DNA from 3 places in the Mesorhizobium sp. P171375 genome. Region 2 is predicted to be linked to each of the others. Evidence: predicted binding sites of a transcription regulator. Region 2 holds the regulator's gene; each other region holds the start of a gene.
What was found. Region 2 encodes PhoB, which activates phosphate uptake and scavenging genes when phosphate is short. Its sites were predicted from a motif close to TGTCATNNANCTGTCAT; they were not measured.
Positions count from the first base shown of each region.

Region 1: a site for PhoB is predicted at 5,363-5,379, ahead of ACYHH6_RS16740 (LTA synthase family protein). Genes of this name have one in related genera too.
Region 3: a site for PhoB is predicted at 6,470-6,486, ahead of ACYHH6_RS19025 (RNA degradosome polyphosphate kinase). Genes of this name have one in related genera too.

Region 1 is NZ_JBYNWF010000001.1:3,493,665-3,504,300, reverse strand. It holds gene mltG (endolytic transglycosylase MltG) at 189-1,448, opposite strand; gene fabF (beta-ketoacyl-ACP synthase II) at 1,651-2,913, opposite strand; gene ACYHH6_RS16755 (acyl carrier protein) at 2,948-3,184, opposite strand; gene fabG (3-oxoacyl-[acyl-carrier-protein] reductase) at 3,406-4,143, opposite strand; gene fabD (ACP S-malonyltransferase) at 4,204-5,151, opposite strand; gene ACYHH6_RS16740 (LTA synthase family protein) at 5,433-7,358, shown strand; gene rpsF (30S ribosomal protein S6) at 7,669-8,169, shown strand; gene rpsR (30S ribosomal protein S18) at 8,169-8,417, shown strand; gene rplI (50S ribosomal protein L9) at 8,687-9,271, shown strand; gene ACYHH6_RS16720 (cyclopropane fatty acid synthase) at 9,448-10,636, shown strand, end outside.
Region 2 is NZ_JBYNWF010000001.1:207,574-218,209, forward strand. It holds gene ACYHH6_RS01050 (CHASE domain-containing protein) at 1-1,475, opposite strand, end outside; gene ACYHH6_RS01055 (ATP-binding cassette domain-containing protein) at 1,641-2,438, opposite strand; gene ACYHH6_RS01060 (sugar ABC transporter permease) at 2,452-3,783, opposite strand; gene xylF (D-xylose ABC transporter substrate-binding protein) at 3,932-4,972, opposite strand; gene ACYHH6_RS01070 (ROK family protein) at 5,242-6,477, shown strand; gene phoB (phosphate regulon transcriptional regulator PhoB) at 6,502-7,191, opposite strand; gene phoU (phosphate signaling complex protein PhoU) at 7,208-7,912, opposite strand; gene pstB (phosphate ABC transporter ATP-binding protein PstB) at 7,954-8,778, opposite strand; gene pstA (phosphate ABC transporter permease PstA) at 8,796-10,112, opposite strand; gene pstC (phosphate ABC transporter permease subunit PstC) at 10,109-10,636, opposite strand, start outside.
Region 3 is NZ_JBYNWF010000001.1:3,930,787-3,941,422, reverse strand. It holds gene fumC (class II fumarate hydratase) at 1-1,368, shown strand, start outside; gene ACYHH6_RS19040 (DoxX family protein) at 1,600-2,022, shown strand; gene ACYHH6_RS19035 (DoxX family protein) at 2,156-2,569, shown strand; gene ppx (exopolyphosphatase) at 2,580-4,112, opposite strand; gene ACYHH6_RS19025 (RNA degradosome polyphosphate kinase) at 4,112-6,313, opposite strand; gene ACYHH6_RS19020 (zinc-finger domain-containing protein) at 6,550-6,795, shown strand; gene ACYHH6_RS19015 (FAD-dependent monooxygenase) at 6,815-8,038, shown strand; gene ACYHH6_RS19010 (TIGR02117 family protein) at 8,067-8,732, opposite strand; gene ACYHH6_RS19005 (amino acid ABC transporter ATP-binding protein) at 8,835-9,638, opposite strand; gene ACYHH6_RS19000 (amino acid ABC transporter permease) at 9,660-10,636, opposite strand, start outside.

The DNA.
Region 1 (10,636 bases), 3.3 Mb from region 2:
CGAATGTCAGAATCGGAATACCGGCAAGGTGTTGATTTCCGGTATCGTTTTGATCTCGCAGTACTGAAATCTGCAGAGCCATCAGAGCAAGGCCAAAGACGCTTCGAACCGCGCTGGGCGCTCAAAGCACCAGCGCGTCGCCCATGTCCGCAAGGCGCAAGGTCACTCCGCCAAAAAGCGCCGGTCTGCTACTGGGCGGCACCCGCATCGCCGCCGGCGTCCCCGCTGTCGCCGCCGGCATCGCCACTGGCGTCACCGCTGTCATCGCCATCCGCCGGCGCATCGGTCTGGCCCGGGGTCTTGGCGCCCTTTGCGGCAGCTTCAGCCTGCTTTTTCTGCAGCGCCCGGTAGCGGGCAACGTTCTCATTGTGCTCGGCAAGCGTTGTGGCAAAGACATGGCCACCGGTGCCGTCGGCGACGAAATAGAGATCGTCGGTCTTCGACGGGTTGGCGACGGCTTCGAGCGCGGCCCGGCCGGGATTGGCGATCGGCGTCGGCGGCAGACCGTTGATCAGGTAGGTGTTGTAAGGCGTCTGCTTCTCGATGTCCGACTGATAGATCGGCCGGTCGGCGGGTTTGCCCTTGCCACCGAACAGGCCGTAAATGATGGTCGGATCGGATTGCAGCCGCATGCCCTTGGCCAGACGGTTGAGGAAGACGGCGGCAACGCGCGAGCGCTCGTCGCCCCGGCCGGTTTCCTTTTCGACGATCGAGGCCAAGGTGACGAAGTCGTCGACATTGGCCAGAGGCAGGTCGGGCGCGCGGCGCTGCCAGACCTCGTCGACCAGCTTCTTCTGGTCGGCGAGCAGCTTGTCGACCATCTGCTGGCGCGTGGCGCCGCGGGTGAAGCGCAACGTATCGGTGGCAAGGCTGCCCTCGGCCGGCGTGGTCGCCGGCATGTCCCCGGTCAGCGCATCCTGTTCGGCAACGCGCTGCAGCGCCTGCTCGACCGTCAGGCCCTCGGGAATGGTCAGCGAATACATCACCGACTTGCCGCTCTTCAGAAGCTCCATGATGTCGCGCATGGAGGCGCGCGGCTTGACTTCGTATTCGCCGGCCTTCAGCGCTGAATCATTGCCATAGACGCGCACGCCAATGCGGAAGATGCGGGCGTCGGTGATCAATCCACGCCGTTCGAGCTGGTCGGCAATATCCTGGACGCCGGTGTTCGGCTTGACCAGGAAGGTGTCGCCATTGGCGGACGGACCAGGTTCGTTGAAGGCCTGTTTGCCGAAATAGAGCGAGACGCCGGCGGCGAGGATCATCAACATCACCGCGGAGATGACGAAGTTCATGAACACGACGACCTGGCTGCGCGAGGCGCGCGAGCGCTTCGGCGGCGGCGTGCCGGCTTCCGGCCGCAAGGCCTCGGCCGCAGTCTTCGGCACGATCGGGCCGGTCTGCTGGTTTTGTCCGAATTGTCCGCTGCCGCCCGGATTGGTGTTCATAAGCGCCCTACCATCTGATCTCTTAGAGCGCCCATGCGTCCGGTCGGACGCACAGCGTGCCCTAACATTTCAAGCCTACGCATCGTGCTTTCAAAAAAAACGCCTTCGGTTTCAGGCCGATGCGACGAATCCCCAGCGGCAGAGTAGGCTCGAATATGGCAAAATTGACGACAGACCGCTGGCGCGCCGGTCGATACCGCAATCAGCCGATATAGCGCTGGAAAACCAGCGAAGCGTTGGTGCCGCCGAAGCCGAAGGAGTTGGACAATGCCACGTCGATCTGGCGGGGGCGTGGCGTGTTCGCTACCAGATCGATCGCGGTTTCGCGTTCCGGGTTGTCGAGATTGATGGTGGCGGGTGCGATGTTGTCGCGGATGGCGAGGATCGAGAAGATCGCCTCGGCGGCCCCCGCGGCACCCAGGAGATGGCCGATCGACGACTTGGTCGATGACATCGAGATCTTCGAGGCGGCATTACCGACCAGCCGCTCGACGGCACCGAGCTCGATCGTATCGGCCATGGTCGAGGTGCCATGCGCGTTGATGTAATCGATATCGGCGGGCGTCAGCTTGGCCCGGTTCAGCGCCGCCGTCATACAGCGGAAGGCGCCGTCGCCGTCTTCGGCCGGCGCGGTGATGTGATAGGCGTCGCCGGTCAGGCCGTAGCCGGTAACCTCGGCATAGATCTTGGCGCCGCGCGCCTTGGCGTGTTCGAGTTCTTCCAGCACGACGACGCCGGCGCCCTCGCCCATGACGAAACCGTCACGGTCGCGGTCATAGGGGCGCGAAGCCTTTTCAGGCGTGTCGTTGCGCTCGGTGGACAGTGCCCGGCAAGCGGCGAAGCCGGCTAGCGAAAGCCTGGTCACCGGCGATTCGGCGCCGCCGGCCAGCATCACGTCGGCATCGCCGAAGATGATCAGCCGGGCGGCATCGCCAATGGCGTGCGCGCCAGTTGAGCAGGCAGTGACGACGGCGTGATTGGGACCCTTCAGCCCGTGCCGGATCGACACCTGACCGGACACCAGGTTGATGATGTTTCCAGGAATGAAGAACGGGCTGATGCGGCGCGGACCGCGCTCGTGCAGGATCAGCGCGTTTTCGGCGATGCCTTCGAGGCCGCCAATGCCGGAGCCGATCATGACGCCGGTGGCGCAACGCTCGGCTTCGGTGCCGGGCTCCCAGCCGGAATCCTTCAGCGCTTCGTCGGCGGCCGCGATCCCGTAAAGGATGAAGTCGCCGATCTTGCGCAGTTCCTTCGGCTCAAGCACGGCTTCGGGATTGAGCGTGCCGTTGGTGCCGTCACCGCGTGGAATGACGTGGGCGATCTTGCAGGCAAGATCTTCCACTTCAAACTCGGTGACGCGCTTGGCAGCGCTGCGGCCGGTCAGCAATTCCTTCCAGCTGTGCTCGAAGCCCATGCCGAATGGCGAAACAAGGCCAAGGCCCGTGACGACGACACGCCTCATCGCAGGTCCTCCCCGGTGATGACTGCGGATAGCGTCAGGCCGAAGCCTTGTCGATGTACTTCACGGCATCGCCGACGGTCAGGATGGTCTCGGCCGCATCGTCCGGAATCTCGACGCCAAACTCTTCTTCGAACGCCATGACGAGTTCGACCGTGTCGAGGCTGTCCGCGCCCAGATCATCGATGAAGCTCGCCTGCTCCGTCACCTTGTCGGCATCGACGCCAAGATGTTCGATGACGATCTTCTTGACGCGCTCTGCGGTGTCACTCATTTGGGGCATCCTCGTCTTTTGTTTGTCTGTCTTCGTTAGCGGGCAGAATGCCGCTAATCAAGCTCAAAGATGGTCCTGCCGGAAACGCAACGGCACCGGACCGGTTTTTGCCCGAACCGCCGGGTTGCGGGCCGCATTACACGAAAATTGGCTAAGGTCCAAGGCGAAATGGTCTCTTTTCACAAGCCGGCCACGTCTTCTTATAACCCGGCCATCTCCCGTCAAATCATCGCCATGCCGCCGTTGACATGGATGGTCTGGCCGGTGACGTAGGCGGCTTCGTTGGAGGCGAGATAGGCGACGGCAGACGCCACTTCAACACTCGTGCCCATGCGGCGCGTCGGAATCGCCGCCATGATCGCGTCTTTCTGCTTGTCGTTGAGCTTGTCGGTCATGGCCGATTCGATGAAGCCCGGGGCGACGCAGTTGACGGTGATGTTGCGGGTGGCGATCTCCTGCGCCAACGACTTGGAAAAGCCGATCATGCCGGCCTTGGAAGCGCAATAATTGGTCTGGCCTGGGTTGCCGGTGACACCGACCACCGAGGTGATGTTGATGATGCGGCCATGCCGGCGGCGCATCATCGGATGGGTGAGTTCACGGGTCAGCCGAAACACGGCGGTCAGGTTGACCTCGAGCACACTGTCCCAATCGGCATCCGACATCCGCACGAACAGGCCGTCCTTGGTGATGCCGGCATTGTTGACCAGTATATCGACGCCTTCGAGTTCGGCTTCCGCCTTCTGGCCAAGCGCCTTGACCTCGTCGCGGTTCGACAAATTGGCTGGAAACAGTTTTACCCGGTCGCCGAGCTCGGCTGCCAGGGTCTCCAATTTCTCGATGCGGGTGCCGTGCAGGCCGACAATGGCGCCTTGCGCATGCAGCACCCGGGCAATCGCCTCGCCAATGCCACCCGATGCGCCGGTGACAAGCGCCTTGCGGCCGGTCAGTTCGAACATTTTCGTCTCCTGATCTTAAGAGAACACCCTTCCCATGGGAGGGGTCGAATCGCCAGTGGATTATGCAAGCGCGGCCTGCGCCGCCTCGACATCGGCAGGAGTGCCGACGGCTGCGGTAGCGATGTCGCGGTTGATGCGTCGTGCCAGGCCCGACAGCACCTTGCCGGCGCCGATCTCATAGAGTGTAGCGACGCCGTTGGCGCCGAACCACTCCACCGTTTCGCGCCAGCGCACGCGGCCGGTGATCTGCTCGACAAGCCGCCGAGCGATCTCATCGGGATCGCTGGTCGGGGTCACGGTAACGTTGGAAACGACTGGAACCACCGGCGCATGCTTGGCTACCCCGGCCATCGCCTCGCGCATCACAGTGGCCGCCGGCGCCATCAGCGCCGAGTGGAAGGGGGCGGAGACCTGCAGCATCAGCGCCCGCTTGGCGCCCTTCTCGGTGCACAGTTTCGCGGCGAGTTCCACCGCCGCCTTGGCGCCGGAGATCACCAGCTGGCCGCCGCCATTGTCGTTGGCGATCTGGCAGACCTTGCCGGAGCCGGCTGCCGCTTCAGTGCAAGCGGCTTCGACGTCAGGCTGTTCCAGTCCGATGATCGCCGCCATCGCGCCCTCACCGGCCGGCACCGCCGCCTGCATGGCATCGCCGCGAATGCGCAGCAGCCGGGCGGCATCGGCGACCGAGACGAAACCGGCGGCGGCAAGGGCGGAATATTCGCCGAGCGAATGGCCGGCAACGTAGGCGACCTTGTCCTTCAGCGAAAAACCGCGCGCTTCCAGTGCCCGCACCGCAGCCAGCGATACTGCCATCAGCGCCGGCTGGGCATTGGCGGTCAAGGTCAGCGTCTCTTCAGGGCCTTCCCAGATCAATGTCGACAGCTTTTCGCCCAGCGCCTCATCGACTTCCTCGAAGACCCTGCGCGCCTCGGGGAAGGCGTCGGCGAGGTCCTTGCCCATGCCGACAGCCTGGCTGCCTTGTCCCGGAAAGGTGAATGCAACGGCCATTTGGGCTCTCTCCAGCGGCTGATTTTTCCTGCCTGTGACGCAAGGCGGACCGCCAAGTCAAGCCCGCGAGCAGCATTTCGGCCCTCGTTCCACCCGGCAGCTGACCTCGAGTCCCTGTTCTGAAAGGCTTTTTGCCGATCACTCCTGATGAAAACCGCTCACGAATCGTTTGCTGGCTCTTCTTATTTCCGCCACAGGCGCTAGCTTTTGCATGACAGTTCTATGACAGAACGGTGACGCGAGTGGAAAAACGCGTTGCTTGGGCCGGGGGAAGAAGAGAAGTGGCAAGGATCAGGAAGGGCGCGGCAGTACCCGCGCCACAGTTCTTGGAAGACGATCCGTCCACCGGCTACCTGCCGGGGCGCAGATGGCCTGTCATCCGCTACGGTCTGGTCACGCTGCTTGCTTCCGCCGTTCTGGTGTTCGCCATCGAATGGATCGTGCGCGGCGACTTTTTCGGCACGGTCGACTTCTTCCTGCAACCCTTCAAGCCGGGCTGGACCACCATCATCGTCTTTGCGCTGGTGCTGATCGGACTGGACGCCGTGCTTGGCCGCAGCCACCAAAGCCTGATGATCGTGGCGCCGCTGACGCTGGCGCTGGCCTTTGTCGGGCACCAGAAGTCGCACTATCTCGGCGATCCGCTCTACCCGACCGATTTCCTCTATTCGCGCCAGATCATGGCGTTGATGCCGCTTCTGGTGCGCGAGCGGCCCTGGACGGCGGTGGCCATGGCCGTCGGCATCGTCGCCGGCCTGTCGCTGCTGATCTATGGCTGGCGGGTGTGGCGCCGCAAGGTGCCGATCCTCAGCCGCAAGGGGCGCCTGGCGCGGTTGACGCTGGCGGTGCCGCTGCTCGCCTTCTTCGTTTCGATCATGGACTACGCCACCTTCTCGTGGACCCGCGACCGGCTGCAGATCATCCCGATCATGTGGGACCAGAAGGAAAACTATGCCTCCAACGGGTTTGCGCTGGCTTTCGCGCTCAACGTGCCGATGGCGCATGTCTCGGCGCCAGTGGGCTATTCCGACAAGGCGATCGATGCGATCGACAGGCCTGAGGTGACGGCCTCGGTGCCGGATGAGAAACCCGACATCATCGTGGTGATGAGCGAATCCTTCTGGGATCCGACCAAGCTGCCCGGCGTCACCATCACGCCGGACCCGATCCCCAATGTGCGCGCTTTGCGCTCGGGCTACATGTTCTCGCCGGAATTCGGCGGCATGACCGCCAACATCGAATTCGAGGCGCTGACCGGCTTTTCCAATGCCTTCCTGCCGGCGGGCTCGATCCCCTATCAGCAATATGTGCGCACGCCGACGCCGTCGCTGGCGACCTTCCTGAAAAGCGAAGGTTATCGGGCGCGCGCCATCCATCCCGGCACCAACTGGTTCTGGAATCGCGGCGCGGTCTATGCCGATTTCGGCTTCAACGATTTCCGCTCGGAAGAGACGCTGCCGCCGCTGGAGAAGCGCGGGCCGCTGGCCTCCGACGCGGCAATGACCGACGAGATCATCGCAGAGGCCGACGCCAGCGAGGACCCGGTGTTCTTCTTCGCCGTCAGCCTGCAGAACCACGGCCCCTACGAGCCGTACCGCTACTACAACCCGACCCACAAGGTCGCGGCACCCATCAGCACATGGGCGCGGGAATCGCTGCTCAGCTACGCCGAGGGTTCGGCCGATGCCGACCGTGGCCTCGAGCGGCTGATCGAATGGGCGAAGAAGCGCGAGCGGCCGACGGTCATAGCCTTCTTCGGCGACCATCTGCCGCCGCTTGGTCCCGTCTATGTCGAGACCGGCTTCCTCAAAGACAATGTCGCGCCGCGCAAGGAGCCGACGCCGGAGGCCGCACTTGAGCACCACCAGACGCCGCTGATCATCTGGTCGAACCGCACCGGCCCGGCGCAGGATATGGGCGCGGTCAGCCCGGCCTTCCTGCCCTACCACATCCTGACCACCGCCGGGATCACGCACCCCTACTACACCGGCTTCCTCGGCGCGCTGCGCGAACGCTATCGCGTCGTCGATCGCAATCTCCTGCTGACACCGTCAGGCGAAGCGACGCCCGACTGGGCGCGGCAGAAGGACATCGATCCGGCGATCAACGATTTCCGCCTGCTGCAATACGACATGATGTTCGGCAAGCGTAAGGCCGCGCCCGACTTCTTCCCCGAAACGGTGGACAAGCTCGCCCATACAAGTTGACGCCCGGCGTTTTTCGATCCTGCGACGCCAAGGATGCTGGAACGGCGTCCTACCCTTGCCTTCCCGCCAAATTGCTGTATAGACGCCCGCAATCTGCCGGTCCTTGCTGGGGGCTGAACGGAGGGCCGTTGTTTTCCCAGGGAAAACGGCGTGTGAAGCCAGAAGCGCTTCCGCCTCCCGTGTCTCCGCTCTCGACCGTCTCGAAATGCTCCTTTCTTCCCCGCCCCTTCGGGACCAGCGGGTCAGAGAAGTTGCAGAGGCTTTTGCCGCGAGGGTCCGGGAGAGAAACGAAGAAAGGCATTGAACCACTATGGCTCTATACGAACATGTGTTCCTTGCCCGGCAGGACCTCTCGCAGCAGCAGGTCGATGCGCTTGTCGAACAGTACAAGGGCGTCATCTCCGCAAATGGCGGGTCCGTCGGCCGGGTCGAGAACTGGGGACTGAAGTCCCTCACCTACCGGGTCAACAAGAACCGGAAGGCTTACTACACGCTTATGGACCTCACCTGCCCGCCGGCAGCGCTCAACGAGATGGAGCGCCAGATGGGTCTGTCCGAAGACGTGCTGCGTTTCCTGACCGTCAAGGTCGAGGCGCATGAGGAAGGCCCGTCGGCCATGATGCAGAAGCGCGAAGAGCGCTCGGAACGCGGCGGCTTCGGCGACCGCGACCGTGGCGATCGTGGTCCGCGCTCGTTTGGCGATCGTGATCGCGGCGACCGTGGCGATCGTCCGCCGCGCTCATTTGGCGACGCCGGTGGCGATCGTGGTCCGCGCCGTCCGCGCGAAGGCGTTGAAGGGGGTGCAGAATAATGGTCGACATCAATCAGATCCCGACCCGGCGCCCGTTCCATCGCCGCCGCAAGACCTGCCCGTTCTCCGGCGCCAACGCGCCCAAGATCGACTACAAGGACGTGCGTCTGCTGCAACGCTACATTTCCGAGCGCGGCAAGATCGTGCCGTCGCGCATCACCGCCGTCAGCCAGAAGAAGCAGCGCGAACTCGCCAAGGCGATCAAGCGCGCCCGCTTCCTCGGCCTGCTGCCCTACGTGGTTCGCTAAGACTTTCGAGCGGGCGGTTCGCCGCCCGCTCTATTCTCCCACGGCGACGGGCGCCGCAGGGAGTATTTTGATGATGCATGTCGTTGTCCCAAAACCGGGATCCACTTTTGGGCGACATGCATTGAAATCCCGAGTTGAGGTGAAAAGCCTCTAACTGCCGCGACAGGCAGGACAGCGACACCGGCGCCAAGGCGCTCCGAGCTTCCTGACCTGTTCCACTCAATTCGGCGCCGACCTTGTGATCGGTGCCCAGACGAAGGAACAAAACCATGGAAGTCATTCTTCTCGAACGCGTTTCCCGCCTCGGCCAGATGGGCGATACCGTCAAGGTCAAGGACGGCTTTGCCCGCAACTTCCTCTTGCCGCAGGGCAAGGCGCTGCGCGCCAACGAAGCCAACAAGAAGAAGTTCGAGGGACAGCGCGCCCAGCTCGAAGCCCGCAACCTCGAACGCAAGTCGGAAGCCAGCCAGGTTGCCGAAAAGCTCGACGGCAAGAGCTTCATCGCCGTGCGTTCGGCCGGCGAGACCGGCCAGCTCTACGGTTCGGTGTCGACCCGCGACATCGCCGAGCTGCTGACGGCGGAAGGCTTCTCGGTCAACCGCAACCAGATCCAGCTCAACCAGCCGATCAAGACCATCGGCGTCACCAATGTGGCGATCGCGCTGCATCCGGAAGTCGAGGTCACCATCAGCCTCAACATCGCCCGCACGGCCGATGAAGCCGAGCGTCAGGCCAAGGGCGAAACGCTGACCACCGCCGAAGCCATCTATGGCGACGACATCAACGACAATGCGCGGCCGGAGAACTTCTTCGACCCGAACACCGAGTTCGAAGGCGGCGAAGACAACGCCTGATCGCCTAACGACAAGCGAGGAAGCGGCGCTCCCAATCACATTGTCGTCATTCAGCCTTTGTGGACCAATGCCCGGGCCTCTCGCCCGGGCATTTTTGTACCAAATGGAACTTTTCGAACCCCTATATATTGTTGCAGAGTTAGCCCGCCAGTCTGACCGTGAGGGGACATTTGGTGATGAATATTCTGTTGAAGCGCGTTCTCGACCGCCTGGTGCGCACAGGCAATCTCAAAGTCACCGCGCCGAAGGGTTCGACGCATGTGTTCGGCGACGGCAGCGGCGAGCCGGTGCACATGCACATCAAGACCAAGCATGCCGAACGCGCCATCACCTTCGATCCGATGCTGGCGGTGCCGGAATCCTACATGGACGGCGAACTCGACATCCTTGAGGGCGGCGTTCTCGGCCTGATGCGCATCGCCTTCCAGAACATGGGCAGCGGCGGCATCGATGCCACCTGGTCGAAGGCGATCGAGGGCCTGCGCCACGCCTTCCGCCGCCTGCAGCAGATCAACACCGCCTCGCGCTCGCGCCGCAACGTGCAGCGCCACTACGATCTGTCGGGCGACCTCTACCGGCTCTTCCTCGACGAGGACATGCAATATTCCTGCGCCTATTTCGAGCAGCCGGACATGACACTCGACGAGGCGCAGGTCGCCAAGAAGCGCCACATCGCCGCCAAGCTCAGGCTGAAGGCCGGCCAGACCGTGCTCGACATCGGCTCCGGCTGGGGCGGGCTTGGCCTCTACCTCGCCAAGGCTTTCGACGTCGACGTGCAGGGCGTGACGCTGTCGACCGAGCAGCACGGCGTCGCGACCGACCGGGCGCATGCGCAAGGCCTGCAGGACCGAGTGCATTTCGAGCTGAAGGACTACCGCGAACTCAACGAACGCTTCGACCGCATCGTCTCGGTCGGCATGTTCGAGCATGTCGGCGTCAACCATTTCCGCACCTTCTTCGAAAAGTCGGCGACGCTGTTGAAGCCGGACGGCGTCATGCTGCTGCACACGATAGGCCGCTCCGGCGTGCCGTGGGCGACCAGCGCCTTCGTCCGCAAATACATCTTCCCCGGCGGCTACATCCCTTCGTTGTCGGAGGTGATGCCGGCAATCGAAAAGTCGGGGCTGGTGGTTACCGACATCGAGATGCTGCGGCTGCATTACGCCGATACGCTGAAGCACTGGGGCCAGCGCTTTGCCGCCAACCGCGACAAGGCCAAGGCCATCTATGACGAGCGCTTCTGCCGGATGTGGGAGTTCTATCTCGCCGCCTCGGAAGCGGCCTTCCGCTGGCAGGACCTGGTGATCTTCCAGATCCAGATCGCCAAGAAGAACGACACGCTGCCGATGACTCGCGACTACATGG
Region 2 (10,636 bases):
CCGGCCTCGCGCCAGTTCAGAACCAGCATCCTGTCGGATCCGCGCCCTTGGAACGACCAGTCAACTTTAAGCGCGCCGACCGAATTGCCAGCTTCGCCATATTTCAGCGCATTCGTCGCCAGTTCGTGGAAGGTCAGCCCAAGCGCCTGCGTCGTCGTCTCGTCGAGCAGCACCTGAGGGCCTGACAATATCCCTTCCGGAAGCTCCTTGCCGAACACCTGGCCAAGCTCGATGCGCAAGAGATCGCCAAGGTCGGCCTTCTGCCAGCGCGAGCGCGTCAGCATGTCCTGGGAAGCCGCCATTGCCTGCAGGCGAGCCGAGAAGGAAGAGGAGAACTCCTTTACGTCGGTGGCGTGCGCTGCCGTCTGACGCGCGATCGCCAGCACCCGCGTGATCGAATTCTTGATCCGATGCTTCATCTCCTGCAGCATCAGATCCTTTTCGAGCAGGCTCTTTTCCGTCGTCTCGTGCAACAGCGACTTGGCGTCATAGGCGCGCTCCTGATAGCGCGCAACCAGCGCGATCGCGCCCGCCAGGAGCAACCCGAACAAGCCAAGCATCACCGGAATGGCGCGCGAAGACGGCTGCGAGAAAGCGCTGGTCGGCCGAAACAGCACCGTCCACGGCCGGCCGGCGACGATGATCTTGCGCGTCACCAAGAGCCTGTCGCCGAAGCTCGCAACCGGCGGCGTTTCCGACTGGAACAGAAGATTGTCGGCATCGACCTTGCCGTCATAGACTTCGGTGTTGACCGGTAGTAGCGGCGTGCGGCTGAGCGCGGTCTGGAACAGGTCGCGGGCGCGGAAAGCGGCGTATAGAAAGCCTGATGTCGACGACCTGGAGGCGTTAATGCCATCCGGTGCGGTTTCGACATTGAGCCTGACGAACACCAGGAAGCCGGTAAAGGTCTGTGCCGTGCCCGCGCCCTGGCCGAGTTGAACCAGGCCGCTTGCATGCTGTGCGTCATCGGCCATCGCCTTTTCGATCGCTTCGCGCCGCGCCGGTTCGGTGAACATGTCGTAGCCGATGGTCGACTCGTTGGCAGGATCGAGCGGCTCGAACAGCACGACGGGCGTGCGCCAGGACTGTGCCGTGTCCGGATAGACAGCGTGCGGCACGCCACGGTCGCGCAACATGTCGCGCTCGACCGCCGCTTCGTCGCCCGCTTTGGCCAGCCTGAGATAACCGATGCCGCGCAGGCCGGCGAAATTGCTGTCGACGTCGAGCGCGCTGAAGAAGGCCTTGAATTCGCTACGCGAAATCTCGCCATTGCGGGCGTCGAACAGCGCCTGCGTCGAGCGCAGCAGCGACAGATGCAGGTCGATGCGGCTTTCGATACGGTTGAGCGCATCGTCGGCCGTCGCCTCGAATTTGATCCGTGCCGCCTCCTGGGTGGCGAAGTAGGCGAAGCCTGCCATCGTCATGCTGATCAGCGCGACGGCAATGAAGGCGACAATCGGGAAAAACTTCTTCAAAGGATGCTGCGGCCCATGTATCTGGGACCTTTATGGCATGTCACCGCGCCAACACAATGGCGAGGCCAAACCATCGTGACAGCTGGCACATCACGTTCCAGATATTAGCCGGCTTATCGATCGCGCATCGGAGAAGATGACCGTCAGCCGATGATGGCGCTCGTCTCAGGCGGCGATCTTCAGCGCGCCCGGCCCGGGAATGGCGCCGGGTGGGCATTTGCCGAGGATGATCATGCCAAGCACCTCGTCCTGGGTGACATCGGTGGTGCGCGCGGTGCCGACGACCTGGCCGTTCTTCATCACGCAGACGCGGTCGGCGAGTTCGAACACGTCGTGGATGTCGTGGCTGATCAGGAAGATGCCGATGCCGTCGGCCTTGAGCTGCTTGACCAGCTCGCCGACCTGCGCCGTTTCCTGCGGACCAAGGGCGGCCGTCGGTTCGTCCATGATCAGGATGCGGGCGTTGAACAGGATGGCGCGCGCGATCGCCACCGACTGGCGCTGGCCGCCCGACAACTTGATCACCGGCTCCTTGAAGCGCTGGAAACGCGGATTGAGCCGGCCCATGACCTTGCGCGCCTCGGCTTCCATGGCGACATCGTCAAGCGTGCCCCAGCCGGTCATCAGCTCACGGCCGAGGAAGAGGTTGGCGGCGGCGTCGACATTGTCGGCCAGCGCCAGCGTCTGGTAGATCGTCTCGATGCCGTATTTCTTGGCGTCGCGCGGGTTGGAGATCGCCGCCTCCTGACCATTGACGAAGATCTGGCCCGCGTCGCGCTTGTAGGCGCCCGACAGGATCTTGATCAGCGTCGACTTGCCGGCGCCGTTATGGCCGAGCAGCGCCACGACCTCGCCCGGGAAAAGATCGATGGACGCATCGTCGACGGCGCGGATGCCGCCGAAGGCGATCGAGATGTTGCGCATGTCGATCAGCGCTGTGCCCGTGGGAGCAGTTTTTTCCATGATCGTTCCTCCCCTAGACCCGCTTGCGGTAGACGGTGTCGAGCCACACCGCGATGACCAGCACGGCGCCGACGACGATGCTCTGCAGCGGCGAGTCGATGCCGAGCAGCACCATGCCGGATTGCAGCGACTGCATTAGAAGCGCGCCGAGCATGGCGCCCATCACCGTTCCGGCGCCGCCGGCCAGCGACGTGCCGCCGATGACGGCGGCGGCGATGACCAGCAGCTCGTCCAGCGTGCCCAGTGCGTTGGTCGACGCGTTGAGGCGGGCCGACGAGATCGCCGCGCTGATCGCCGCCAGCACCCCCATGATCATGAACACCTTCATGGTCACCCAGCGCGTGTTGATGCCGGCAAGTTCTGCTGCTTCCGGATTGCCACCGATGGCGAAGACATAGCGGCCGAAACGCGTGCGTTTGGTGATGAAGGTCATTATGATGCCCGTGGCCACCGCCATCAGCACCGGTATGGCGATGCCATGCGCGATAAACAGCCCGCCTTCGGGAAGAGTGATGCCGTTCTGCCGCGCATACTGGCGCACGATGCCGATCGGCCATGGATAGGAATTGGCGATCCAGACGGCGCCGAGGATGGCCGCGCAAGCGACCACGCCAAGCAAGGTCTCAGCCCACACGGGGCGCAGTGGAAAGCTGAACCGCTTGCGCTGCGAGCGGCCATTGAGCAGCGCGAAGGCAACCGCCGCACAGGCGACGACGCCGACGATCCAGCTGGCGGTAGCGCCGATCGAACCGCGTGGTCCGCCACCCATCAGCTGGAAGGTGGCGTCGAGCGGCGCGACCGTGCGCCCGCTGGTGATCAGCCATGCCATACCGCGCCACACCAGTAGGCCGCCCAGCGTCACGATGAAAGCCGGAACCTCCATATAGGCGATGATGAAGCCCTGGAACGCGCCGATCAGCAGACCAAGCACCACGCCGGCGGCCAGCGCGATGATCCAGAGCCAGGGATTTCCGAGCTGGAAGCCGATGACGCGAATGAGGAATTCGGCCTGCGCCACACCCATGATCATACCGATCACGCCTTCGACGGAGCCAACCGAAAGGTCGATGTTGCGCATGACGATGATCAGCACCATGCCGGTCGCCATGATCGCGACCGAGGAGGTCTGCACCGACAGGTTCCACAGATTGCGCGGCGTCAGGAAAAGCCCGCCCGACAGGATGTGTATGCCGACCCAGATGACCAGCAGGGCGCCGACCATGCCGAGCATGCGCGTGTCGAGTTCGGTAGCCTTGAGGAACCGCCCGACGGCGCTGAGCTCGGATGCGCGCGCCCGGTCCGCAGCAGTGCTGGCGACCGGCTGATTAGAGGTCGTGTCGGTCATGCTATCCTCCCACCGGTTTGCCGTCTGGCGCGGATGCCGGAACATGGATGCTATTTGCTTTCCGTGGTCATTTGAAGCGGAAGCCCTTGGAGAAACGCCGCGGCTTTTGGGCCGCGGCGCCGAGATTTCGAACCGATAGGGTCCGGTTTTAGTTGCAGGCTGCAACGCTGCCGGCAGTGACGCCGGCGCAGACTTCGTCCTTCTTGATCCAGCCGGCATCGATGACGACGTTGAGGTTGTCCTTGGTGATGGCAACCGGGGTCAGGAACAGCGACTTGACGGTGTTGCCGCCGGGCGTGGTGAAGTCCTTGGCGCCGGCAATGTCGCCCGTCTTCTTGCCGTCGGCCAGCTGCGAAGCGATCTCGGCGGCGTTCTTGCCGAGCTCGCGCGCGTCCTTCCACACCGACACGGTCTGCGTGCCGAGCGCGATGCGGTTCAGCGCGGCATGGTCGCCGTCCTGGCCCGAGACCGGAACGGTTCCGGCCAGACCCTGCGCCGTCAGCGCCGCGACGACGCCGCCGGCGGTGCCGTCATTGGCCGCAACCACCGCATCGACCTTGTTGTCGTTGGCGGTCAGGAACTGTTCCATGTTCTTCTGGGCGTTGGCGGGCAGCCAGCCATCCGTGTAAGCCTCGCCGACATTCTTGATCTTGCCCGAGTCGATGGCTTCCTTGAGCACTTCCATCGAGCCGGCGAACAGGAAATCGGCATTCGGATCGGCACCCGAGCCCTTGATAAAGACATAGTTGCCTTCGGGCTTCGCCTTGAACACTTCGCGGGCCTGCATGCGGCCGACTTCCTTGTTGTCGAAGGTCAGATAGAAGACGTCCTTGTTCTCGATCAGGCGGTCATAGCCGACGACTGGAATGCCTTCGTCCAGCGCCTTCTGCACCGCCGGGCCGATGGCCGAGGCGTCCTGCGCCAGGATGATCAGCGAGTTGGCGCCCTGCGAGATCAGACTTTCGACGTCGGTCAGCTGCTTGCCGGGATTGGACTGCGCGTCGGCGGAAATGTACTTGTCGCCGGCAGCCTCGATCGCCGCCTTCATCGCCGCTTCGTCGGTCTTCCAGCGCTCTTCCTGGAAGTTCGACCACGACACGCCGATGACCTTGTCCTTCGCCTGCGCGACCGACACCAGCGTCAGCGACATGGCGACACCCGCCAGCATGGCGGCTGCAAATCTGTTCATGATAACCCTCCCTGCGCCGCGCACGGCGCGACAAAAACTGGCCCGAAGGCCGGCACACAGAGGCTCTATTTTTTCGAGCCTCGAAAAAATACTGGTCCAACGGCGGGGCGCTGTCAACATCGATTCTGATGGATTCTGATGGCTTCGCCGAATTTTTTCGGGACCCGCAATAAACAATGACAGCGCCGCTGGCTTCTGGCAATATTTGCGTGGCGTCCCTGACCGCCTCCACTATCATGAGGCGCAAGGGGACCGGGAGGAAAACAAAAATGTCGGTTGGAATCCGTCACGACGATCTGCGCCGTCGCAACCGTGCGATGGTGATTTCGGCCGTGCGCCGGGCCGGCCAGCCGTCGCGCACCGAGATTGCGGCGACCACAGGCCTCAGCCATTCGACCATATCGGCGATCTCGTCTGATCTGATTCAAGAAGGCATCCTGGCTGAGAGCAAACCCGGCGAGACGGGTGCGCTGAAGCGCGGCCGGCCGCAGGTTGGCCTTGCGCTCAACCCGGAAGCCGCCGCGGTGATGACCGTGGTGCTGTCGCTGAACTTCCTCTCCGTCACCGTCATCGACTATGCTGGCCATGTGGTCGCCGAGGAGCAGCGCCGGCTGGATACGCTGACCATGCCGCGCGACGAGCTGATCGGCGAATGCACGGCAATCGTTCGGCGGCAGCTCGAGGATCCCGATCTCGATGTTCAGAGCATCGCCCGCATTGCCATGGGCATCCAGGGCATCACCGATTCGCGGGCGCGCGCCATGCTGTGGTCGCCGATCACGCCGCTGACCGACATTGCCTTCGCCGACATACTGGAAGCGGAATTCGGCATTCCGGCCACCATGGAAAACGACTGCAACATGATGGCGGTGGCGCTGCAATGGCGCCAGCCTGAGCGCTACCGCGACAATTTCATCGCTATCCTGCTCTCGCATGGCATCGGCATGGGGTTGGTGCTGAAGGGCGAATTGTTTACCGGCACCCATTCCTCGGGCGGCGAGTTCGGCCACATGATCCACCGGCCCGGCGGCGCGCTGTGCCGTTGCGGGCGGCGCGGCTGCGTGGAGGCCTATGCCGGCAATTACGCCATCTGGCGCAGCGCCAAAATGATGAGCGAGGATGCCGAACCGGTCGATGTCGGCGACGCCGACATGCGGGCGCTCGCCGCACGTGCCCGCGAGACCGATGGCCCGGAGCGCGAAGCCTACCGCAAGGCCGGCGAGGCGCTCGGCTTCGGCCTCGGCAGCCTGTTCGCGCTGATCGATCCAGCACCTGTCGCCATGGTCGGAGTCAGCGCCGCCGCGTTCGATCTGATCGAACCGGCATTGCGCGAAGCGATTGCTCAGACCGCCGGCGGCCAGCACTCGAAATCGATCTCCTTCGACACCGAGCCCAACGAACTGCCGCTGATCCGCGAAGGCTGCGCTATGCGCGCGCTCAGCTTCGTCGACCAGGAGATTTTCGCACCGGGGATTCAGGCAAAAGCGGGCAAGCATGTCGCCTGAGGGGCCGGCAACAGCGCGGCGCGCCTAATCTTCCCGGATAGCGTAGCCGGCGCCGCGGATGGTGCGGATGACGTCGGGCATGCGGCCATTGTTGACCGCCTTGCGCAGTCGACCGACATGCACGTCGACCGTGCGCTCGTCGATATAGATCGTCTCGCCCCAGACATTGTCGAGCAGCTGGCTGCGCGAGAACACGCGGCCGGGATGGCGCATCATGAATTCGAGCAGGCGGAACTCGGTCGGTCCGAGCCTGATTTCGCTCTTCTTGCGGTAGACGCGGTGCGATTCACGGTCGAGCACGATGTCGCCGACCTTGAGCACGCTGGACAGCACTTCCGGCTTGGCGCGGCGCAGCAACGCTTTCACGCGCGCCATGAATTCCGGTGTCGAGAACGGCTTGACCAGATAGTCGTCGGCGCCGGTCGACAGGCCACGCACGCGGTCGCTCTCCTCGCCACGCGCGGTCAGCATGATGATCGGCAGCCGTTCGGTCTCGGGCCGCATGCGCAGCCGGCGGCAGAGCTCGATGCCGGACACCGCCGGCACCATCCAGTCGAGCACCAGAAGGTCGGGCACATTTTCCTGCAGCCGAATTTCGGCCTCGTCGCCGCGCGTCACCACCTCGACCTGGTAGCCTTCGGATTCGAGGTTGTAGCGGAGGAGCACGCCCAGCGGCTCCTCGTCCTCCACGACCATGATGCGTGGCGCGATCATCAGCAGTTCACCCTTGTCAGGCCGAAGTGGCCATCGCCGTCTCGTCCTGCTTCGGGCGATTGGCGGGCAATTGCTGGCCGGTCAGCACATAATACGCATTTTCAGCGATGTTGGTGACATGATCACCGATGCGCTCCAGATTCTTGGCGCAGAACAGGAGATGCGTGCAGGCGGTGATGTTGCGCGGGTCTTCCATCATGTAGGTCAAGAGTTCACGAAACACCGACGTGTATTTGACGTCGATACGTTCGTCCTCATTCCTGAGTTTCGCCAGGGCTGCCGCATCGGCCGCGGCATACTCCTCGACCACTCCTTGCACCTGGATCAGCACCAGCTGCGCCATCGCGTCGATGGAGTGCGAGAGGTCGCGCGGCGTGACGCTGAGGCCCACGGTGCCGACGCGCTTGGCGATGTTCTTGGCGAGATCGCCGATGCGCTCGAGGTCGCCGGCCATGCGGATCGAGCCGACCACGGCACGCAGATCGTTGGCCATCGGCTGGCGCTTGGCGATGAGCGTGATAGCGCGATCGTCGAGTTCCCGCTGGCGCGCGTCCATGATGGCGTCGTCGGACACGACGCGCTGCGCCAGCGCATTGTCGGAATTGAGCAGCGCTTTTGTCGAGCCGCTGACCATCGACCCGGCCAGATCGCCCATGTCGCGGATCAGCTTGCTGATCTGGCCCAACTCTTCATCGAAGGAAGCGACGGTATGTTCACCCATGATCGTGGTCCTCGTGCCTGAAAATTCAACCGCTGGACGGCTCAGCCGAAGCGGCCGGTAATGTAGTCCTGGGTGCGCTTGTCGTCGGGATTGGTGAACATCTTGTCGGTGGCGCCCTCCTCGACCAGGTAGCCGAGGTGGAACATCGCCGTGCGCTGCGACACGCGCGCCGCCTGCTGCATCGAGTGGGTGACGATGACGATCGTGTAATTCTGGCGCAGCTCGTCGATCAGCTCCTCGACGCGTGCGGTGGCAATCGGGTCGAGCGCCGAGCATGGTTCGTCCATCAGGATTACTTCCGGCGACACCGCAATGGCGCGCGCGATGCACAGGCGCTGCTGCTGGCCGCCGGACAGGCCGGTGCCGGGCTCCTGCAGGCGGTCCTTGACCTCGTTCCAGATCGCCGCCTTCTTCAAGCTCGACTCGACGATCTGGTCCATGTCGGACTTGCGCTTGGCCAGCCCATGGATGCGCGGGCCATAGGCAACGTTCTCGTAGATCGACTTCGGGAACGGATTGGGCTTCTGGAACACCATGCCGACGCGCGCCCTGAGTTCGACGACGTCGATGTTCTTGTCATAGATGTCGTCCTCGTCGAGCGTGATCTTGCCGGTCACCCGCGCCGAATCGATGGTGTCGTTCATGCGGTTGAGGCAGCGCAGGAAGGTCGACTTGCCGCAGCCGGACGGGCCGATCAGCGCCGTCACCTGGTTCTGGCGGACGTCGAGATTGACGTCGAACAGCGCCTGCTTCTCGCCGTAGAACACGCCGACCTTGTCGCCGCGCATCTTGATGACTTCGTTCGACTTGGCGTTCATTTTGTCGCCCACTGCGTTTTCAAGGGACTGTTCGGTCATGATGTTCATACCAAATTGCCTTTTTTCTACCAGCGCCGCTCGAACCGGCGCCGAAGCACGATCGCGGTGATGTTCATGGCCATGAGAAAGACGAGCAGGATGATGATGGCGCCGGACATGCGCTCGACAAAAGCGCGTTCGGCCTCGTTTGCCCACATGTAGATCTGCACCGGCAGCGCCGTCGCCGGATCGAAAGGCGTCTTCGGATAGTTGGCGACGAAGGCGACCATGCCGATCAGAAGCAGCGGTGCTGTCTCACCCAGCGCACGCGCCAGGCCGATAATCGTGCCGGTCAGGATGCCGGGAGCGGCAAGTGGCAGTATGTGCTGGAACACCATCTGCATCTTCGAGGCGCCAAGCCCAAGCGCTGCCGAGCGGATCGACGGCGGCACCGCGGCAAGGGCCGCGCGCGTCGCGATGATGATGGTCGGCAGCGTCATCAATGTCAGCACCAGGCCACCGACAAAGGCGGCCGAGCGCGGCATGCCGAGGAAGTTGATGAACACGGCAAGGCCGAGCAGACCGAAGACGATCGACGGCACCGCTGCAAGATTGTTGATGTTGACCTCGATCAGGTCGGTGAAGCGGTTCTTCTTGGCGAATTCCTCGAGATAGATCGAGGCCGCGACGCCGATCGGCAGCGCCAAAAGCAGCACAATCACCATCATGTAGAACGAGCCGATGATCGCCACGCCCATGCCTGACGTCTCGGGCCGGCTGGAGGCGCCATAGGTGAACAGACCGGTGTTGAAATGCTCGGCCATCACGCCGTCGGCCTTGAGTTTGTTCATCCAGTCGATCTGCTGGTTGGACACCTTGCGGCGCGCTTCATCGACGCCGAGGTCGATCTGGCCCTTGAAGGCGGAGTCGAGATTGGCCGCGGCCAGGATATTGACGTCGCGCGTCGTGCCGATCACCGACGGATCGGCGGCGACGATGTCGCGCAGCTGGACGCGGGCGCCTTCCGACAGGAAGCCCTTGAGCTTCATGACCATCGGCTTGTTGCTTGGGTCGATGCCAAGCTTGGCCATCAGCGCAGTGTCGGCGAGCTTGGGATAGTTCGCCTTGATCAGCACGCTCGGATCGGTGGCGCGCTTGCCGGAGGGATCGATGACTTTCTCGTCGAAGCTGATCGGCAGCGTCACCGTCGTCTGCCAGAAGGCGGTGTAGCCCTTCGAGACGATGGTGATCAGCATGATGGCCAGGAAGGCGAGGCCGACCGAGATCGCAATCACACCGTAGATGCGGAAACGGCGTTCAGCGGCGTAGCGCGCCTTCAGCCCTATGTCGCGGCGCGGACGCGCAACGGCGCCCGCCATCGTGTCCAGGGGAATGTCGGTCATTCGTACTGCTCCCGGTACTTGCGCACGATGTAGAGGGCGACGATGTTCATCACCAGTGTCAGCGCGAACAGCGTCAGGCCGAGCGCGAAGGCGACCAGCGTCTGCGGCGAGTTGAACTCGAGGTCGCCGGTCAGCTGGTTGACGATCTTGACGGTGATGGTCGTCATCGCCTCGAATGGATTGGCGGTGAGATTGGCGGCAACGCCGGCCGCCAGCACGACGATCATCGTCTCGCCGATGGCGCGCGACGCCGTCAGCAGGATGGCGCCGACGATGCCGGGAAGTGCCGCCGGCAGGATCACCCTCTTGATCGTCTCGGAGCGCGTCGCGCCCAGGCCAAGCGAGCCGTCACGCATGGCGCGCGGCACCGCGGTGATGATGTCGTCGGACAGCGAGGACACGACCGGGATCAGCATGACGCCCATCACCAGGCCGGCGGTGAAGATGCTCTGGCCCTGGATGAAGGGCGAACCGCCAGTGAGTGCCGCCGACAGGTCGCGCAGGAATGGCCCGAGCGTGACCAC
Region 3 (10,636 bases), 3.7 Mb from region 2:
GACACGTTCGGCCCCATCGAGGTCGCCGCCGACCGCTATTGGGGCGCGCAGGCGCAGCGTTCGCTCGGCAATTTCAAGATCGGCTGGGAAAAGCAGCCGGCCTCGATCGTGCGTGCGCTGGGCATCGTCAAGCGGGCGGCGGCGGAAGCCAATATGGAGCTGAAGCGGCTCGATCCGGCCATCGGCAAGGCGATCATCGACGCGGCGCAAGAGGTCATCGACGGCAAGCTCAACGACCATTTCCCACTGGTGGTGTGGCAGACCGGCTCGGGCACGCAGTCCAACATGAACGCCAACGAGGTGATCTCCAATCGGGCGATCGAACTTCTGGGCGGCGTCATGGGCTCGAAGAAGCCGGTGCATCCCAACGACCACGTCAATATGAGCCAGTCGTCGAACGACACCTATCCGACGGCCATGCATATCGCCTGCGCCGAGCGTATCGTGCATGACCTGTTGCCGGCGCTGACGCATCTGCACGCCGCGCTCGAGGCCAAGACCAAGGCCTTCGCCCACATCATCAAGATCGGCCGCACCCACACGCAGGACGCCACGCCCCTCACGCTTGGCCAGGAATTTTCGGGCTATGCCGCGCAGGTCGCCTCCTCGATTAAGCGCATCGAGATGACGCTGCCCGGCCTGCAGGAACTGGCGCAGGGCGGCACCGCCGTCGGCACCGGCCTCAACGCGCCGGTCGGCTTTGCCGAGAAAGTGGCGGACCGCATCGCCGCCATCACCGGCATCGCCTTCGTCACCGCGCCGAACAAGTTCGAGGCACTCGCCGCCCACGATTCCATGGTGTTCTCGCATGGCGCCATCAACGCGGCCGCCGCGGCGCTGTTCAAGATCGCCAACGACATCCGCTTCCTCGGTTCTGGGCCGCGCTCGGGCCTTGGCGAACTGTCGCTGCCGGAAAACGAACCGGGCTCCTCGATCATGCCGGGCAAGGTCAACCCGACGCAGTGCGAGGCGATGACGCAAGTCTGCGTGCAGGTGTTCGGCAACAACGCCTCGCTGACCTTCGCCGGCAGCCAGGGACATTTCGAGCTCAACGTCTACAACCCGCTGATGGCCTACAACTTCCTGCAGTCGGTGCAGCTGCTGGCGGATGCCTCCATCTCCTTCACCGACAATTGCGTCGTCGGCATCGAGGCGCGCGAGGACAACATCAAGGCGGCGCTCGACCGTTCGCTGATGCTGGTGACGGCACTTGCGCCCACAATCGGCTACGACAATGCCGCCAAGATCGCCAAGACCGCGCACAAGAAAGGCACGACCTTGCGCGAGGAAGCGCTGGCCACCGGGCTGGTCAGCGCCGCCGACTATGACCGGCTGGTGCGGCCCGAGGACATGACGCATCCGGGATAAGCAGTTCCAGTCGCGTGGCAATTCCCTGGGGAATTGCGTCGACTAGCCGTCAGGAATTTGGCGGCGGGAAAATTTACTGCCGTCAAAGGCTGATCCGACACGAATTTTGCGTCCTTCGTCCGATCACTGAAATGTACACTCTGTGAACAATGCGTCGCCGAACTAGCGGCTTTGGTGAACAGTCGGCTTGGTCTATCTGACAGGGCATCAACCCTTTTTCGGAGAGCCACCATGTCCATCAACACTTCCACCGCCGGCGCCGGCACCGCGTCCAACAGCTCCACCACCATCCTGCTCGGCCGCATCCTGCTCGCCGCCATCTTCCTGCTTTCCGGTTTCGGCAAGCTCACGGCCATTTCCGGCACCGCCGGCTACTTCGGCGCTATGGGTCTGCCGGTGCCGACCGTAACGGCCATTGTCGTCGGCCTGATCGAACTGCTCGGCGGCATTGCCATCCTCGTTGGTTTCCAGACCCGTATCGCCGCCTGGGTGCTCGCTATCTTCACCATCGCAACGGCTCTTGTGGCCCATACCGGCTGGGCCGACCAGAACCAGATGATCCATTTCCTGAAGAACGTCGCCATCACCGGCGGTTTCCTTGTGCTGGCTTCCTCCGGCCCCGGTGCCTACTCGATCGACGCCAGGCGCGGCTGAATTTCCTCCCAAGCCTGAAAAAAGCGGCGCGGAATTTTTCCGCGCCGCTTTTTCGTTGTCCGTCTAAGAGCGTCCGCGTCCCATCCCTGCTAGGATCGGGCTCCGAGCCGGCGGACAGACAACGGAGACGACCATGCCCCGCGACGCACTGCTTCTGCTTTCCCGGCTGCTGCTCGCCGCCCTGTTCGTTCCCTCCGGCTATCACGCACTCGCCGACATTGCCGGCACGTCAGGCTATTTCGCGGGCCTCGGCATGCCGCTGCCGACGCTTGCGGCCTGGGGAACGGGCCTGTTCGAGCTGATAGCCGGGCTGTTGATCCTGGTCGGCTTCCAGACACCGCTGGTCGCGCTGCTGCTTGCCGCCTTCTGCATCGTCGCGGGCGCAATTGGCCACTACGGCCAGGGCGGCGACGATCCAATGCTGGCCTTCATGCACCAGCAGATGCTGATGAAGGACATTGCCATCGCCGGCGGCTTCCTGGCGCTGGCCATGGCTGGTGCAGGCGCCTGGTCGATCGATGGGCGGATCGCTGCTGGCCGCGGCTGAGCGCGTCGGACTACTTCACCGAAACGCTCTGTCCGCCTTCGACCGCCAGCACCAGCCGGCGGTTGGTGATCCGCGCTAACTGCGCCAGACGGCCGGCCGGGCGCTCGCCGTAGAGGTCCGAGAGCGAAGCCGGCAGCACCAGCGCCAGCGTGCCATTGCCGCGGTTTTCCCATTTCAGTCTTGGCATGACGCCGGGCATCGCCGCCGTCAGCAGATAGACGACGCGCAGCACCGCCGCCAGGATGCGGGCGCGCTCGAGATAGCGCGGCGTCGCCAGCCCACGAATTTCCGGCGCGGCATCGTTGAACACACCCTCATGGCGGAACAGGCTGACCAGCGCCAGGAAGGCACGGCCGGGATGGTCGACGCCGATGAAGGAGGCGTGGGCGATGATGTTGAGCGACTGCTTGCCGCGATATTCCGGGTGTGCGCGCCAGCCTATATCGGCCAGCAGACAGGCGGCGTGGCGGTAGCGCGCCTCATCCTCGGTCTCGTCGATGCCGAAGGCGGCAAAGGTCTTGCCCGTCCATTCGACAAGCTCATGCGCATGGGTGACGGAACGCGAGCGCAGCCGGGCCAGTTCCTCCGAGGCGGAGACCAGCGGATCGGTCTTCTGCTCGGCCTGGTCGAGCAGCGAATAAAGGAACCCTTCGCGCACGCCAAGCGCCGAGACGATGATCTTCGACGGCTGCATCGCCGCCATGATCTCCCGCAGCACGACCGCGCCATAGGGCAGCAGCGAGCGGCGATTCTTGGAGACGCCTTCGATACCGCGGACCTTCTCGATCTCGGGCCGCGCCACCTGCTTGAGGAAACTCAAAGCACTTTCGGTCGATATCTCATAATGGTGCATGACGCCGAGCGGATAGTTGCTCATTTCCATGTGCAACCGGGCGAGGTTTCGCCAGGTGCCGCCGACGGTATAGAAGGGCCTGCCCTGCCCGCCCTTCAGAAGCTTGGCCCGCGCCAGTTGCTCGCGCGTGATCTTGGCCGCCTGGGCGAGCGAATTCTTCGCCATGTCCTGCAGCCGTAGGCCGCCCAGCGGCAGCGTGATGCCGTCGCCGATCGCCTCGCCATTGATGTCGATGAGCTCCAGGCTGCCGCCGCCAAGGTCGCCGGCAATGCCGTTGGCCGGGTGGAAGCCGGAGATGACGCCGAGCGCCGAATAATGCGCCTCCTGCCGGCCGGTCAGCACGCGGATCTCGGTCTTGAGTACATCCTCGGCGCGATGGATGAAATCGGGGCCGTTGATCGCCTCGCGAGCAGCGGCGGTCGCCAGCACATACATGTGCTCGGCACCGGCCTGGTTGGACAGCGCGCGGAAGCGGCGAAACTCTTCCATCGAGCGGGTCACGCCCTCGGGATCGAGCTTGCCTGTCGACACAATGCCGCGGCCGAGGCCGGCCAGCATCTTTTCGTTGAACAGCAGGGTCGGCGAGCGCGCCAGCCCTTCATAGATGACAAGGCGGATCGAGTTCGAGCCGATGTCGATGATAGACAGCGGTCGGCGATCCTGCAGCCGGCCCTGGGAAGTTGAAATCATCAGCCGGACGCTGCAGCGTTTTTCTTGCGGCGCTTGAACTGCGCGATGCGCTTGGGCGCATGCGACTTCAGCGCATCGCCCCGTCCGGACAGGCTAGGATTGGTCATGAAATATTCCTGCGCGTTGAACGGTTCCTCACCCTCCTCCAGCGCCACGCGCCGGGAGGTTCCGTCAGCCAATACGTCGAAACTTTGCTGGTTGTCCATGATGTTGCCCAGCATGATCTGGCCAAGTATCTGTTCATGCACAGTTGGATTGGTGATCGGCACCATGGTCTCGACGCGGCGGTCGAGATTGCGCGGCATCAAGTCAGCCGAGGAGATGTAGACGATCGCCTCGTCCGAGGGCAGGCCATGGCCGTTGCCGAAGCAGTAGATGCGGCTGTGTTCGAGGAAGCGGCCGACTATCGACTTGACCCTGATGTTTTCTGACAGGCCCGGCACCTGCGGCCTCAGGCAGCAAATGCCGCGCACGACGAGGTCGATCTCGACGCCGGCGCGGCTGGCGTCATAAAGCGCGTCGATGATGTTCGGATCGACCAGCGCGTTCATCTTCATCCAGATGCGCGCCGGCCGGCCAGCCAGCGCATGGCCGATCTCGTCGGTGATGTGCTTCAGGATGCGGCTGCGCAGCGTAAATGGCGAGATGGCGATCCGCATCTCATCGGTCGGCTCGGCATAGCCGGTGATGAAGTTGAAGAGCTGCGCGACATCGCGCGCGATCGTCGGATCGGTGGTGAAGAAGGACAGGTCGGTGTAGATGCGCGCGGTCACCGGATGGTAATTGCCGGTGCCCAGATGCACATAGTTGCGCAGCTTGCCGTCCTCGCGCCGCACCACCAGCGACATTTTCGCATGGGTCTTCAACTCGAGGAAGCCGAACACGACCTGGACGCCGGCGCGTTCGAGGTCGCGCGCCCAGCGGATGTTGGCTTCCTCGTCGAAGCGCGCCTTGAGCTCGACCAGAGCGGTCACCGACTTGCCGGCCTCGGCCGCATCGACCAGCGCACGCACGATCGGGCTGTCGTTGGAGGTGCGATAGAGTGTCTGCTTGATTGCCACCACTTCCGGGTCGGCCATCGCCTGGCGCAGGAACTGCACCACCACGTCGAAGGATTCATAGGGGTGGTGGACGACGATGTCCTTCTCGCGGATGGCCGCGAAACAATCGCCGCCATGTTCGCGGATTCGCTCGGGAAAGCGCGGATTGTAGGGCCTGAATTTGAGGTCGTCGCGCGGTACGGAGACGATCTCCGAAATCTGGCTGAGCGCCAGCGGGCCGGTCAGAACGCTGATGCGGCTCGAAGAGACGCCAAGCTCGCCGGCAACGAACTCGCGCAATTCGCCGGGCATCAACTTGTCGAATTCGATGCGGATGACCGAACCGCGGCGGCGGCGCTTCAGCGCCGTCTCGAACAGGCGCACAAGATCCTCCGACTCCTCCTCGACCTCGATATCGCTGTCGCGGATGATGCGGAAGGTGCCGGAGCCCTTGACCTCATAGCCGGGGAACAGCTTGCCGATATAGAGGCCGACCGCCTCCTCGAGCGGAATGAAGCGAACATGCTGCTTGCGGTCCGGCAGACGGATGAAGCGCTTCAGCGCCACCGGCAGGCGCAGAAGCGCACTCATCTCCTCGCCGTTCTTGCGATGGCGCAATTGCAGCGCCATGGAGAAGCCGAGGTTGGGAATGAACGGAAACGGATGCGCCGGGTCGATCGACAGCGGGGTCAGCACCGGGAAGACCTGATCCTGGAAATGATCTTCCAGCCAGACCTTCTCATCCTTGGTCAATGCATCGCGGGTGATGCTCTCAATACCTTCCTTGTTGAGCAGCAGCATCAGCGCCGACAGGCTGTTCTGCTGGTCCTCCTGCAGCCGCTCGACCTCGCGCAAAAGCTGTTCGAGTTGCTGCTCGGGCGTGCGCCCGTCGGGGCTCTTGAGCGCGATGCCTTCGCGAACCTGGCCGGCAAGACCGGCGACGCGGACCATGAAGAATTCATCGAGATTGGCGGCCGAGATCGACAGGAAACGGACCCGTTCGAGCAGCGGGTGGTGTTCGTTCTGCGATTCCTCGAGAACGCGCCGGTTGAACTGCAGCCAGGAGAATTCACGGTTGACGAAACGGTCGGGATTGCCGCCCTCGGGGCTTGCCGCCTCGATATTGATGAATTCGTTCAGCACCGGCTTCAGTTCATTCATGGTTTCCTGCCCGCAACCGTTCCTTTTGAAGCGCCGCAAATGCCGAGATGGCCATGGACGCTCTACCATGTCTTTGTGACGCATGATCCGTCGCGGAATCGCTGGGCTTCCCGGTCATGCGCTTAACCGGCTCAACTTATCCTCTGCCAGCCTTTTGCGACAGTTTCATTTCATCGATCTTGCAAAGAGAGCTGTTATGATCCAGATGCAGACGAGACTGCGTTAAGGAGACGACGATGGCAGGCGGTTCCATTCCCCATTTCCAGAACGATGCCGGCCATCCGGCGATCGACATCGGTGTCAGGGAATTCATGTGCACCGGCGCCAACCCGCCCTTCGATCATCCGCATGTCTTCCTCGACATGGGCGACGACAATGAAAAGGTCTGCCCCTATTGCTCGACGCTCTACCGCTATTCGGCGAAGCTGAAGGCGACGGAAACGGTGCCGGCCGGCTGCATTTACATCGACCAGGCCGCCTGATCCTGTCGCGGCAAGCCCGATGGAAGACATCAGGTCCCGGCAGGTCATAATCGCCGGGGCTGGCGTCGCCGGGTTGACGGCTGCCCTTGCCTTTGCCGAACGCGGATATGCGGTAAGGCTGTTCGAACAGGCGTCGCGCCTCGAAGCCGCCGGCGCCGGCATCCAGCTTTCGCCCAACGCAACACGCATTCTTCGAAAGCTCGGCGTGCTTAAGCGCCTGGTGCCGGCGGCCTTGCGGCCGGAAGCGGTGGTGCTGAAGGACGCGGCGACGCTGCGCGAACTGGCGCGGGTGCCGCTCGGGCAAGCCGCCGAAGCGCGCTGGCAGGCGCCCTATCTCGTCGCCCACCGCGCCGATCTGCAGACGGCACTGCTGGCGCAGGTGGCTGAGCGGCCGGGAATTGAGCTCGTCACCGGCGCCCGGGTGACCGGCGTCGCCATCAACCCGCAAGATGTTGCCGTGACCGCCGAAGCGGATGGCCGCGCGATCGAGGCAAGCGGCCGCCTCCTGGTCGGCGCCGACGGCGTCTGGTCGTCGGTCCGGGCGCAACTCGCAGGCTTCGGCAAAAGCCGTTTTTCGGGTGAACTCGCCTGGCGGGCAACGGTCGCGGTTGAGAGCGCCGCCGGAGAAGCCTTTACCGCGATCGGCGCCGCCGACTGTGTCACCACGTTCCTGCATCCCGGCTTCCACATGGTCGCATATCCCGTCAGCAACGGCCGCGCCTTCAATCTCGCCGCCTTCACCAAGGGCGAGCGCATAGCCGAAGGCTGGTCGGGCCATGCCGACCCAGCTGTTCTCGACGGCGCCACCCGCGACACAGCGCCGGGCCTGGCGCAGCTTGTGGCGCTGGCCGGCCCCTGGACGGCCTTTCCGATCCATACGGTCGTCCAGCAGCGGTGGACAAGCCCGCAAGGCATCGCCCTGATTGGCGACGCCGCGCATGCGATGACGCCGTTTGCGGCGCAAGGCGCGGCCATGGCGATCGAAGATGCGTTTACGCTCGCCGCCGTCGTCTCCGACTTCCCTGCCGATCCGGCGGGAAGTCTTCATATCTGGGAAAACCTGCGGCGGCCGCGGGTCGCCAAAGCCGCACGTCGCGGCGCCGTCAACCGGTTGGCTTGGCATGCCGCCGGCCCGGTGGCTGTCGCCCGCAACCTGTTCCTGGCCATGCGCTCGCCCGACAAGCTCGCCGCCGATCTCGACTGGCTCTACGGCTGGGAGCCGCAGAAAATCATCCGGCGCTAGACGTCGCCGGGATGCCTACCGTTTTCCGCTAGTTGTACAGCCGCATCGACAGGCCGAGCGAGGCCGGCAGCGGGTTCCACCAGCCGGTGCGCAGACCGGCGGTGCGCAGGCCCGCCGCCGTCCAGGTGTTGCAACCGACCAGCGCATTGAAATGGCCGTTCGCCTCGAAGAAGCGGTCGAAGCGGGAATAGGCCGCATTCTCGATGACGAGCGGACCGTTCGGCCCTTGCTGGAAGCTCGCGTCGATATAATCGAGCAATGCTGCAAAACGCTGCTCATCGATGTCGAAGCCGGTGACGCCAGGATGCGGCTCGGCGACGGCGCCGGCGATGTCGACATGCATGACCGAGGCGTCCAGCGTCAGCGCCTTGAGCACAGGCACTGGTTTCAGCTCAGACCAGGTCGGCGTCTCCAGGTAGAAGGCGCGGCCACCCCAACCAAAGACGATGTAGCGCACCTCGGGAGCATCCACGGGGATGCCGGCATCGACCAAGAAACGAAAACGCTGGCGCACGGCATCATCGACCGGAATGGCGATGTCGGTGTGGATCGGATTCTTCAGCACAAGAATATGGCGCGTGCCCTCACCCGCCGCTGATGCCGGCCAGAGCGGGCGCGGAACCAGCGTGCCGAGCGTGGCGGCAAGCGCGACCGCGACAATCAGCATGGCCAGAAAACGCAGGGCTTTTCTCATGCGGCGGCGGCTTTGCAGTCTCCCAACGTCATCGTCCGGCCCCAGACAGCAAAAAAGCCCGGCCGCATTGCGGCCGGGCTCTTCTGGTTTGGATGAAAATGCTCAGTGCAGGATCTGCGACAGGAAGAGCTTCGTGCGCTCGTGGCGCGGATGGTCGAAGAACTCGGCCGGCGTGTTCTGTTCGACGATCTGGCCCTGATCCATGAAGATCACCCGGTTGGCGACCTTGCGGGCAAAGCCCATTTCGTGGGTGACGCACAGCATGGTCATGCCTTCTTCGGCCAGGCCCACCATCGTCTCCAGCACTTCCTTGATCATTTCAGGGTCGAGCGCCGAGGTCGGCTCATCGAACAGCATAATGCGCGGGTTCATGCACAGCGAGCGGGCGATCGCCACGCGCTGCTGCTGGCCGCCGGACAATTGGCCCGGATATTTGTTGGCCTGTTCCGGGATTTTCACGCGCTTCAAGAAGTGCATGGCGATTTCCTCGGCCTGCTTCTTCGGCGTCTTGCGCACCCAGATCGGCGCCAGCGTGCAGTTCTCCAGGATGGTCAGATGCGGGAACAGGTTGAAGTGCTGGAACACCATGCCGACCTCACGGCGCACCTCGTCGATCTTCTTCAGATCGTTGGTGAGTTCCTTGCCGTCGACGATGATCTTGCCCTTCTGGTGCTCTTCCAGCCGGTTGATGCAGCGGATCATGGTCGACTTGCCGGAACCCGAAGGACCGCAGATGACGATGCGCTCGCCGCGCATCACCTTCAGATTGATGTCCTTCAGCACGTGGAACTCGCCATACCATTTGTGCATGCCGATGATGTCGATGGCGACATCGGTGGTCGAGATGTGCATCTTCTTGGCATCGACCTTGATCTCTTCGGCGCTGACGGCGTTCTCTATGACCATGGCAGGTTCCCCTTTTTGTTCTTAGCGTTTGTGGCCGGTGTCGAGCCGGCGTTCCGTGTACATCGAATAGCGCGACATGCCGAAGCAGAACAGCCAGAAGACGAAGGCTGCGAAGATGAGGCCAGATCTCGCGGTCTGCGGCGTCGCCCAATTGGCGTCCGCGAAGTTCTGCTTGACGACGCCAAGCAGGTCGAACATCGAGATGATGATCACCAGGCTGGTGTCCTTGAACATGCCTATGAAGGTGTTGACGATGCCGGGAATGACCAGCTTCAGCGCTTGCGGCAGTACGATCAGCGTCATCTTCTGCCAGTAGCCGAGGCCAAGTGAATCCGCGCCCTCGTACTGACCCTTGGGGATCGCCTGCAGACCACCGCGTATCACTTCGGCCATGTAGGCAGCGGCGAACAACGACACACCGATCAACGCCCTGAGGTATTTGTCGAAGGAAACGCCCGCAGGCAGGAACAGCGGCAGCATGACGCTGGCGAAGAATAGAACCGTGATCAGTGGGATGCCGCGAACGAACTCGATGAAGATCACGCACAGCGTCTTGACGATCGGCATCTTGGAGCGTCGGCCGAGCGCCAGCACGATCCCCATCGGCAGCGACACGGCAATACCGACAAAGGACAGGCTGAGCGTCACCAGCAACCCACCCCACAGCTGCGTCTCGACGTGGGGCAGGCCAAACATACCGCCAACCAGCAGCACGAAGGCGACGATCGGCAGCACCAGGAACAGAAGAATGGCGTTCAATCCCTTGCGCGGCACGCGTGGGATCAGCAGCGGCACCAGCAGCGCCACGAACAGGATGGCGACCAGGATCGGCCGCCAGCGTTCTTCGATCGGATAACGGCCAAGCATCAACTGACCGAACTTGGCGTTGACGAAGGCCCAGCAGGCGCCGGACCAGCCGTCCGGCTGGATGCCGCCTTGCGCTGCCGTGGCGCATACCGTGCGATCCGGCCCCACCCATTGGGCGTTGATGAAGGCCC